2 regions of the Tistrella bauzanensis genome follow, and region 1 is predicted to be linked to the other one. Evidence: riboswitches for the same ligand, from Rfam matches in the RefSeq annotation. Region 1 holds a riboswitch; the other holds the start of a gene.
The links. A riboswitch is a leader RNA that binds a small molecule or an ion and turns the genes downstream of it on or off. The one in region 1 is predicted to bind cobalamin.

Region 2: it holds a riboswitch for cobalamin, as region 1 does, so the genes downstream of both, IEW15_RS04500 ((2Fe-2S) ferredoxin domain-containing protein) here and IEW15_RS22500 (energy-coupling factor ABC transporter permease) in region 1, are expected to answer to the same signal.

What each region holds. Positions count from the first base shown of each region.
Region 1 covers NZ_BMDZ01000086.1:10,811-14,927, reverse strand. Annotated here, with positions in the region: gene IEW15_RS22515 (LysE family translocator) at 1-128, opposite strand, end outside; gene IEW15_RS22510 (AraC family transcriptional regulator) at 158-1,105, shown strand; gene IEW15_RS22505 (NAD(P)-dependent oxidoreductase) at 1,094-1,984, opposite strand; cobalamin riboswitch at 2,127-2,394, shown strand; gene IEW15_RS22500 (energy-coupling factor ABC transporter permease) at 2,505-3,194, shown strand; gene IEW15_RS22495 (energy-coupling factor ABC transporter substrate-binding protein) at 3,191-3,541, shown strand; gene IEW15_RS22490 (CbiQ family ECF transporter T component) at 3,528-4,117, shown strand, end outside.
Region 2 covers NZ_BMDZ01000006.1:78,608-82,724, forward strand. Annotated here, with positions in the region: gene cobN (cobaltochelatase subunit CobN) at 1-97, opposite strand, end outside; gene cobW (cobalamin biosynthesis protein CobW) at 119-1,171, opposite strand; cobalamin riboswitch at 1,329-1,615, shown strand; gene IEW15_RS04500 ((2Fe-2S) ferredoxin domain-containing protein) at 1,849-2,649, shown strand; gene IEW15_RS04505 (group III truncated hemoglobin) at 2,742-3,227, shown strand; gene IEW15_RS04510 (aldo/keto reductase) at 3,253-4,117, opposite strand, start outside.

The DNA.
Region 1 (4,117 bases):
AGGCCGAAGGCGCTGGCGACCGCGGTCATCGCGATGGTGGTGGGGCCGGGGCTGAAGGTGACGGCGAAGCCGGCAAGCGCGAACCCCGCCAGATCGAGGCCCGCCATATCGAAGGGCAGATGCTGCATCGTCGAAAATCCTGTAACGTTCCAGGGTCATGCAGACCCCGACATGCCGAGACGGCCCGCCAGATGGTTCAGCGCCCCAGTCGCCGCGTCTCGCCGATGCGCCGCATCCCGCCGATGCGCCGCGCGCGGCCGGCGTCGAGACCGGGCGCCTGCGCGCGGGCGTGACCTTGCGGATCGGCCAGGGCGGCGCCGGCATCGAACGGCTGGAGGCGGGGTTCAACGGCCCGGCCTTCGCGCCCCATCGTCACGATACCTATGCGATCGGCATCACCACCCGGGGCGTGCAGTCGTTCCGCTATCGCGGTGCGCGGCGTCTGTGCCTGCCGGGCGAGACCCATATCCTGCACCCGGATGAACTGCATGATGGCGCCGCCGCCACCGATGACGGGTTCGGCTATCGGATCGTCTATATCGATCCGGCGCTGGTGCAGCAGGCGCTGGGCGGGCGGGCATTGCCGTTCGTGGCCGATCCGGTGGTTCCGGCCGCCGGCCGCGACCCGGCCCTCGGTCAATGGCTCGCCGATCTTGATGTGCCGATCGACGAGGCGGCGCGCGTGGATCTGGCGGTGACGATCGCCGGCCTGCTGGACAGGCATGCCGGCGGGCCGCCACGCCGGCCGGTGCCGCTGGCACTGGCCCGGATGATGGCGGTGCGCGAGATGATCGCCGCCGATCCCGCCATCCGCCACCCGGTGGCGGCCTTCGAGCGTGTGGCAGGGCTGGATCGCTGGACGATCGCGCGCCAGTTCCGCCAGGCCTTCGGCACCAGCCCGAGCCGGTTCCGAACGCTGCGTCAGATCGATATCGCCCGGCGGCTGATCACCGGCGGCCTGCCGCTGGCCGAGGCGGCGCTTGAGGCGGGTTTCGCCGATCAGAGCCACATGTCGCGGCTGTTCAAGGGCTCCGTCGGCCTGACGCCTGCACGCTGGGCGGCGGCGCAGGCCCGACCCCGGCCCATGGGGGCGTCATCCGGCTGACACCGCGCCGGTCCGGGCCTCGATGGCCTTCACCACCGCCGCCATGTCGAGCCCGCCATGACCAAGGGCCAGGGTTTCCGAGAACAGGGCGTGGCAGACATCGAGCAATGGCGAGGAGATGCCGGCCTCGCGGGCCGCCGCCGCGATCAACTGGTTGTTCTTCAGCACGTCGACGATACCGGCCTGAACGGTGAAATCGGCGGCCAGCAGCTTGGCGGCCTTCATCCGCGATACCGCACTCGCCATCGGCCCGGCATCGAGCACCGCCACGAAGCGTTCAAGATCGAGGTCATGGCGTTGCGCGAAATGAAAGGCCTCGGTCAGGCCGGTGGCCATGGTGATCAGGAACACGTTCACCGCCAGCTTCATCAGCAGGCCCGACGGCACGGCGCCGCAATCGACCACCCGCGCGCACATCGGCGCCAGCAGCGGACGCACGATCTCGACCGGCCCAGGATCGCCCGCCAGCATCGCGACCAGTTGTCCGGCCTCGGCCGGCAGGCGCGAGCCCGAGACCGGCGCCTCGACATAGTCACCGCCGGCGGCGCGGATATCGTCGCCGAGCGCGCGGGAATAGCCGGGGGCGGTGGTGCCCATGTGAACGATGATCCGGCCGCGGACGTTGGCCGCAAGGCCCGGTGTACCACGACCCAGCACGGCATCCATCGACACCCCGTCCATCATCATCAGGAAAACGACATGGGCGCGTCTGAACACCTGCGCCGGGGTGGCCGCCACCTCGGCGCCGGCATCGGCCAGGGCCTGCGCGCGTGAACTGGTGCGATTCCACACGATCAGCCCTATCCCGGCCCGCGCCAGGTTCAGCGCCATCGGCTGCCCCATCACCCCCAGACCGATAAACCCCGTCTGTGTCGTCATTTTTCGGACCTCCTGTCGTCTGATCGCGCAATGGCCGCCTGTCTGCGTGCCGCGCGACCTTAAGCGGGTGGTGAGCGCAGGTCTTGAAGGCTTGTGCAACGATCGCGGTGGCCGGCCGCTTGACACATGGCGCAACCACAGATCACAATCCGGTCACGAAGGTCTGCCATGCCGGCGCTCAGAAGGGCGCTGCCAGGGCGGTGAAAAGGGAACATGGAAGCGGGCGGTCGCCCGCGAAGCCATGGCTGCCCCCGCAACTGTAAGCGGAGAGTCTGTCGCCCTGCTATACCACTGGGCAAGACTGGCCACTGGGATACCGGCCACCGGGGACTCCGGGTCGGGACACTGGGAAGGCCGGCGACGGATGATGACCCGCGAGCCAGGAGACCTGCCTTCGCGTCTGACAGGGCCACTCTTCGAACGGGGCGTTCGGATGGGGGCGGGATATACTGGCGGATCGCCGGGCATCTCCGAAGGCCTTGCCGTGTGAAGAGGCTCGATCAGGCTTCGGAGGATCGGCATGCATATTATGGAAGGCTATCTGCCCGCGACGCACGCCGTGGGCTGGGGCCTGGTTTCAGCACCCTTTGTCATTGCCGGCGCGCGCCGCATCGTGACGCTTGTGCGCGACAAGCCCGAGGTCAAGCTGCTGCTGGCCGCATCGGGTGCCTATGTCTTCGTGTTGTCGGCACTGAAACTGCCATCCGTGACCGGTAGTTGCTCGCATCCCACCGGCACCGGGCTCGCCTCCGCGCTGTTCGGCCCCACCGTCACCACGGTGCTTGGCGCGATCGTGCTGCTGTTCCAGGCGCTGCTGCTGGCCCATGGCGGGCTGACCACGCTTGGCGCCAATATTTTCTCGATGGCGATCGTCGGGCCGTTCGTGGCCTGGGGCATCTTTCGCGGCATGACCGGCGCCGGACTGAGTGCGGCCCTCGCGATCTTCTTCGCGGCGACGCTGGGCGACCTTGCGACCTATGTCACCACCTCGCTGCAACTGGCGATCGCCTTTCCTGATCCGGCGGGCGGGGTGGCCGGTGCCGCTTCGAAATTCCTCGGCATCTTCGCGATCACTCAGATCCCGCTGGCGATCAGCGAAGGGCTGCTGACCGCGGTGGTGTTCAACATGCTGGGCCGCTACAGCCGCAGCGAGCTGTTGAGCCTGAACGTGCTGCGCGGCCGCGCAGCCGCTGGAAAGGTCGCATCATGATCAAGCGCAATCTGGCGATGCTGGCCGCCGTGGCGGCGCTGGCGATCGCACCGCTGCTGATCCACCCGCCCGGCACCGTGGAATTCGCCGGCGCCGATGGTGAGGCCGAGGCGATGATCACCGAGATCCATCCCGATTATCAGCCCTGGGCGAGCCCGTTGTGGGAGCCGCCGAGCGGCGAGATCGAAAGCCTGCTGTTCGCGCTTCAGGCCGCGATCGGCGCCGGGTTGCTGGGCTATTATTTCGGGCTGCGGCGCGGGCGGCGCGATGCGGCAGAGGATGGCGCGACCGGGGCTGCCACGCCCGCCGTCGATGCGCCGCTGCGGAGCGGCAATGCGCGCCATTGACCGCAGCGCCCATACCAACCGCTGGCGGCACTGGCCGGCGGCGGAGAAGCTGGTTGTCTGCACCGGGTTGATGCTGGTGTCGCTGCTGGCCGCCGGCTGGGCCGGGCAGGTGATCATCCTGGCCGGTCTGGTGGCGGCGTTGCTGGCAGGTGCACGGGTGCGGCCGGGCGATCTGGCGCGGGCGGCGATGGTTCCGGTCGGGTTCATCGCCACCTCGACGCTGGCGCAGATGGTGACGCTGGATCTGTCGACCGGCTGGCCGGTGTTCGGCATCGCCGGCCCGGAGGCGCGGCTTCAGGCGCTGTTCGTCGGGCAGCGGAGCCTGACCTGCGTGACGGCATTGCTGGCCCTGGCGCTGACCACGCCTTTGACCAGCATCCTGCAATTGTTTCAACGCCGCGGGCTGGCCGGCGATATCGGCGACATCGCGCTGATGATGTTCCGGATCATCTGGCTGGTGCTCGATTGTCTGGAAGCCGGCCAGCGCGCCCAGGCCGCCCGGCTGGGGCATGAGGGCGCGCGGCGGATGATCCGTTCCAACGGCCGCTTGCTGGCCTGCCTGCTGCCGCGGGTGCT
Region 2 (4,117 bases), on a different contig from region 1:
CGGCGGTGACCACCACCATTTCGGCCGGGCTCTGGCGCAGGTCGATGGCTTCGTCGCCATCGTCGATCCGGCCGGGTTCGGCTGCCAGCAGATGCATCGGGGGCCGCCCCGCCCGGCCCTAGGCCGCGGTCCGTCCGCCGAGTGCGGCAGCAACCGCCCCGGCATCCAGCCCCTGCGCGCCGATCACCACCAGCCGCGACCGCCGGGCCTCGCCGGCACCCCAGGGCCGGTCGAAATGCTGCTGAAGCCGTGGCCCCACGCCCTGGACCACCAGCCGCATCGGCTTGTTTGTGACTGAAACGAAACCCTTTACCCGATAGATCGGATGATCGGCCACCGCCGCCGCGATCCGCCGGCTGATGTCATCAGGACTCATGCCGTCCGGAAGCTCGACCACGAAGCTCGCAAAGGCGTCATGGCCGTGCTCTTCCTCGCTGGTGCCGTCGTGATGGCTGGGTCGCGACGCGATGTCATCCTCGGCCGCGGCGCCGATCCCCAGCAGCACGGCGGGGTCGACCCTGCCCTCTGCCGCCTCGATCACCCGGGTCGCCGGCCGCAATTCGGGCGCGATCGCCGCATGGGCACGGGCCAGACCGGCCGCATCCAGCAGATCGGTCTTGGTCACGATCACCATATCGGCGCAGGCCAGTTGATCCTCGAACAGCTCGTCGACCTCGGCCTCATGGTCGAGCGAGGTATCGGCGGCGCGCTGACGATCCAGCGCCTCCGGGTCATTGGCAACCCGGCCTTCGGCGAGCGCCGCGCCATCGACCACCGCGATCACGCCATCGACCGTCGCCAGGGTCTTCACCGACGGCCAGGCGAAGGCCTGTACCAGCGGCTTAGGCAACGCCAGCCCGCTGGTTTCGATGATGATGTGATCGGGGCGCGGCTCGCGGGCCAGCAGCGCTTCCATGGTCGGCAGGAAGTCATCGGCGACCGTGCAGCAGATGCAGCCATTGGCCAGTTCGATCACGTTTTCATCAGGGCACGTGTCTATTCCGCAACCCTTCAGCAGATCGCCATCGATGCCGACATCGCCAAATTCGTTCACGATCAGCGCCAGACGCCGACCGCCGGCATTCTCGATCAGATGCCGGATCAGCGTGGTCTTTCCCGCGCCGAGAAAGCCGGTGACGATCGTCGCAGGTATTTTCGACCGGGTGCTCATGCGCGCCTCGCGTTGGTTCAATCGGGTCGGGGCAACGGTAGAGGCGTGTGGGGGCCGCCGTCAATCCGCTGTCTTCAGACCGCATGGCGAACCGGCCGACGCCATTCCGGTCTCGTCGACGCCGTGAAAACGCGTTGCAGACGCAGGTCCGGCAGTCTAGCATCAGCGCTGCACAGGTGCCGTCGAGTGGCCCGATCAGGGTTACTCGCGGAGAATTGGGAAGTCGGCACGCGATCCCGGATCACCCGATCCGGCATGGCGGAAGCCGACGCTGCCCCCGCAACGGTAGGACACGCGGCAAGCCCGTCGCAGCCACTGGGTTTTACCCCGCCAGCATCGGCCGGGCACCTGGGAAGGCACGGGCCCGGAGGATCAGGACCATGACATGGTTCTGCACGCCTCCCGCAGTCGAGCCCGGAAACCAGCCTGCGACACGACCGGCAAGCCGCGGAGGGCGGTGCGCGCTGATCCAGGGCCGCGCATGCGGCTGTTCCGGACCCGCCGGACAGCCCGCCCCATATGCCGCCCCCCGGACATCGCCGCACCCACCTCCGCTGTCAGCCATTGACCCATGGACCGCCGATCCGTTTCGGCGGAGGCGACTGGTGACGGTGCAGAGATGGCGATTTATATAGATACATCAAACCGTTATCGGCCATTCGCAGATCGCGGCCGCGATGCAGGCTGACCACACGACGTCAGCCTCGCCGACGCCAGCCTCACCGACGATTGCCCGGATCGACCACGACGCGGTCATCCTGCTGGTGCGACGCGGCCAGGGCAGCCCGCGCCGGCTGGAAACCCTGCGCGCGGCGGTGGCCGCCCGGCTGCGGGACATCTCAGGCTTTGACGGGCCGGTGGTGCTGGCCTTCACCGAACTGGCGGTACCAGCCGTCTCGGGCGCGCTTGGCGACCTGGCCGGCGGCGGCCATCGCACGGTGCTGCTGGTCGATCTGGTGGTGCCGGCCGAGATGAGCCTGCGTGGCTGGCTGCCGGGTGCCCTGCATGATTGGGCACAGCGCCATGCCATCACCCTCGACATCAGCTTCAGCGCCCCGGTGGAGGGCGACCCGCTTTTCATCGACGCGATCGCCGCGCGCATCGCCGCCAGCGACCACGACAACATCCGCAACAGCCCCGCCATCGACACCAGGCCGTCATGGAACGACCCGCCGGATCATGCCCATCACATCTTTGCCTGTGACGGGCCACGCTGTGCCCATCGCGGTTCGGGGCCGGTCTGGACGGCGTTGCTGGCGGCGCTGGAAGCGGCGGGTCTGCGCGCAAAAGCCACCGACCGGGTGATGATGACCCGCAGCCGCTGCCTGTTCCCCTGCAATCGCGGGCCGGTTCTGACCCTGCATCCCGGCGGATACTGGTGTGCGGTGCCCGATGCCGCCGCCGCCGCCCGCATCGTGGACGAGCATCTGAAACAGGGCCGGCCGGTCGGCGATCTGCTGTTCCGTGCCGCCACGTGACCGGTGGTCGCAGGCCGGCCCCGCCGCTTGTCATCCCGTCGGGGTGAGCCCATAAGATGTATATGCAATGCATTGAATGATGAGGCTCTGCGATGTCGCTGCACCCCGAGGGCGGCCCCGAACGGCGGGCCGCGCTGACCGTCCGGATCATCGAGGAAACCGGCCTGACCGAAACGGTCATCGCCCGGGTCGTCGACAGTTTCTATGACCGGATCCGCGTCGATCCGGTGCTCGGCCCGATTTTCGCGGCCCACATCGCCGACGAGCGCTGGCCGGCGCATCTGGCGCAGATGCGCCGGTTCTGGTCATCGGTGGCGCTGATGACCGGCGATTATCATGGCCGGCCGATGCCGGCGCATCTGCCGCTGCCGATCAGCGGTGCCGATTTCGATCATTGGCTGGCACTGTTTCGCGACACCGTCACCGCCATCTGCACCGAGGCCGGCGCCGCCCTGCTGATCGACCGGGCCGGCCGCATCGCCGCCAGCCTGGAGATGGGCATCGCCGTCGGCCGAGGCCAGATGCTGCGCCGGGGGGAACGGCTGTCGCCGGCGGCCGCCGCCGAGCCGGTATCCTGAGTCACGGTCAACGGCGCCACCACCGTCAACGGCCGACGACTGTCACCCCGCCCGACATCACCGCGCGGGTGGTCGCGCGTGCCAGCATCTCGTGCGGGAAGCCCGGATCGATCGCGCTCACCTCTGCCAGTTGCCGGCGCTGAGCGTCATCGAGCCTGACCGCCAGCGCCCCCAGATTTTCATCGAGCTGCTGAACCGTCCGCGCGCCGATGATCGGGGCGGCCACCGCGCCGTTCAACATCGTCCAGGCCAGCGCCACCTGCGACGCCGTGGCGCCACAGGCTGCCGCCACGGCCCTCACGACATCCGCGATCGCCAGCGACCGCGCGGTCAACGCGCCGTTCGCCCTGGCGAAATCGCGGCGGGTAGTGGTGGTCGCCGCCCCGGCGTCGCGCCCCAGATCCGACCGGCTGTATTTACCGCTGAGCACGCCGCTTGCCAGCGGCGACCAGGGTATCACGCCAAGCCCCATTTCACGCGCCATCGGAATCAGATCCCGCTCGACAGTGCGCTCAACCAGGCTGTATTCCACCTGCAGCGCGATCAGCGGCGACCAGCCGCGCAGATCGGCGATCGCCTGCATGCGCGACGCCTGCCAGGCCGGAATATCCGACAGCCCCAGATAGAGCAGCTTGCCGGCGCGGACCAGATCGTCCATCGCGCGCAGTATCTCCTCGACCGGCGTCGTCCCATCCCAGGCATGGAGATATAGCAGGTCGAGATGGTCGGTCTTCAACCGGATCAGGCTCTGCTCCACCGACCGCACCATGCTCTTGCGATGATTGCCGCCTGAATTGGCGTCGCCCTTCCGCGTCGGCAGGGTGTATTTGCTGGCGATCACCAGCCGGTCGCGACGCCCCGCGGCGAACCGGCCCAGCATGGTTTCCGCG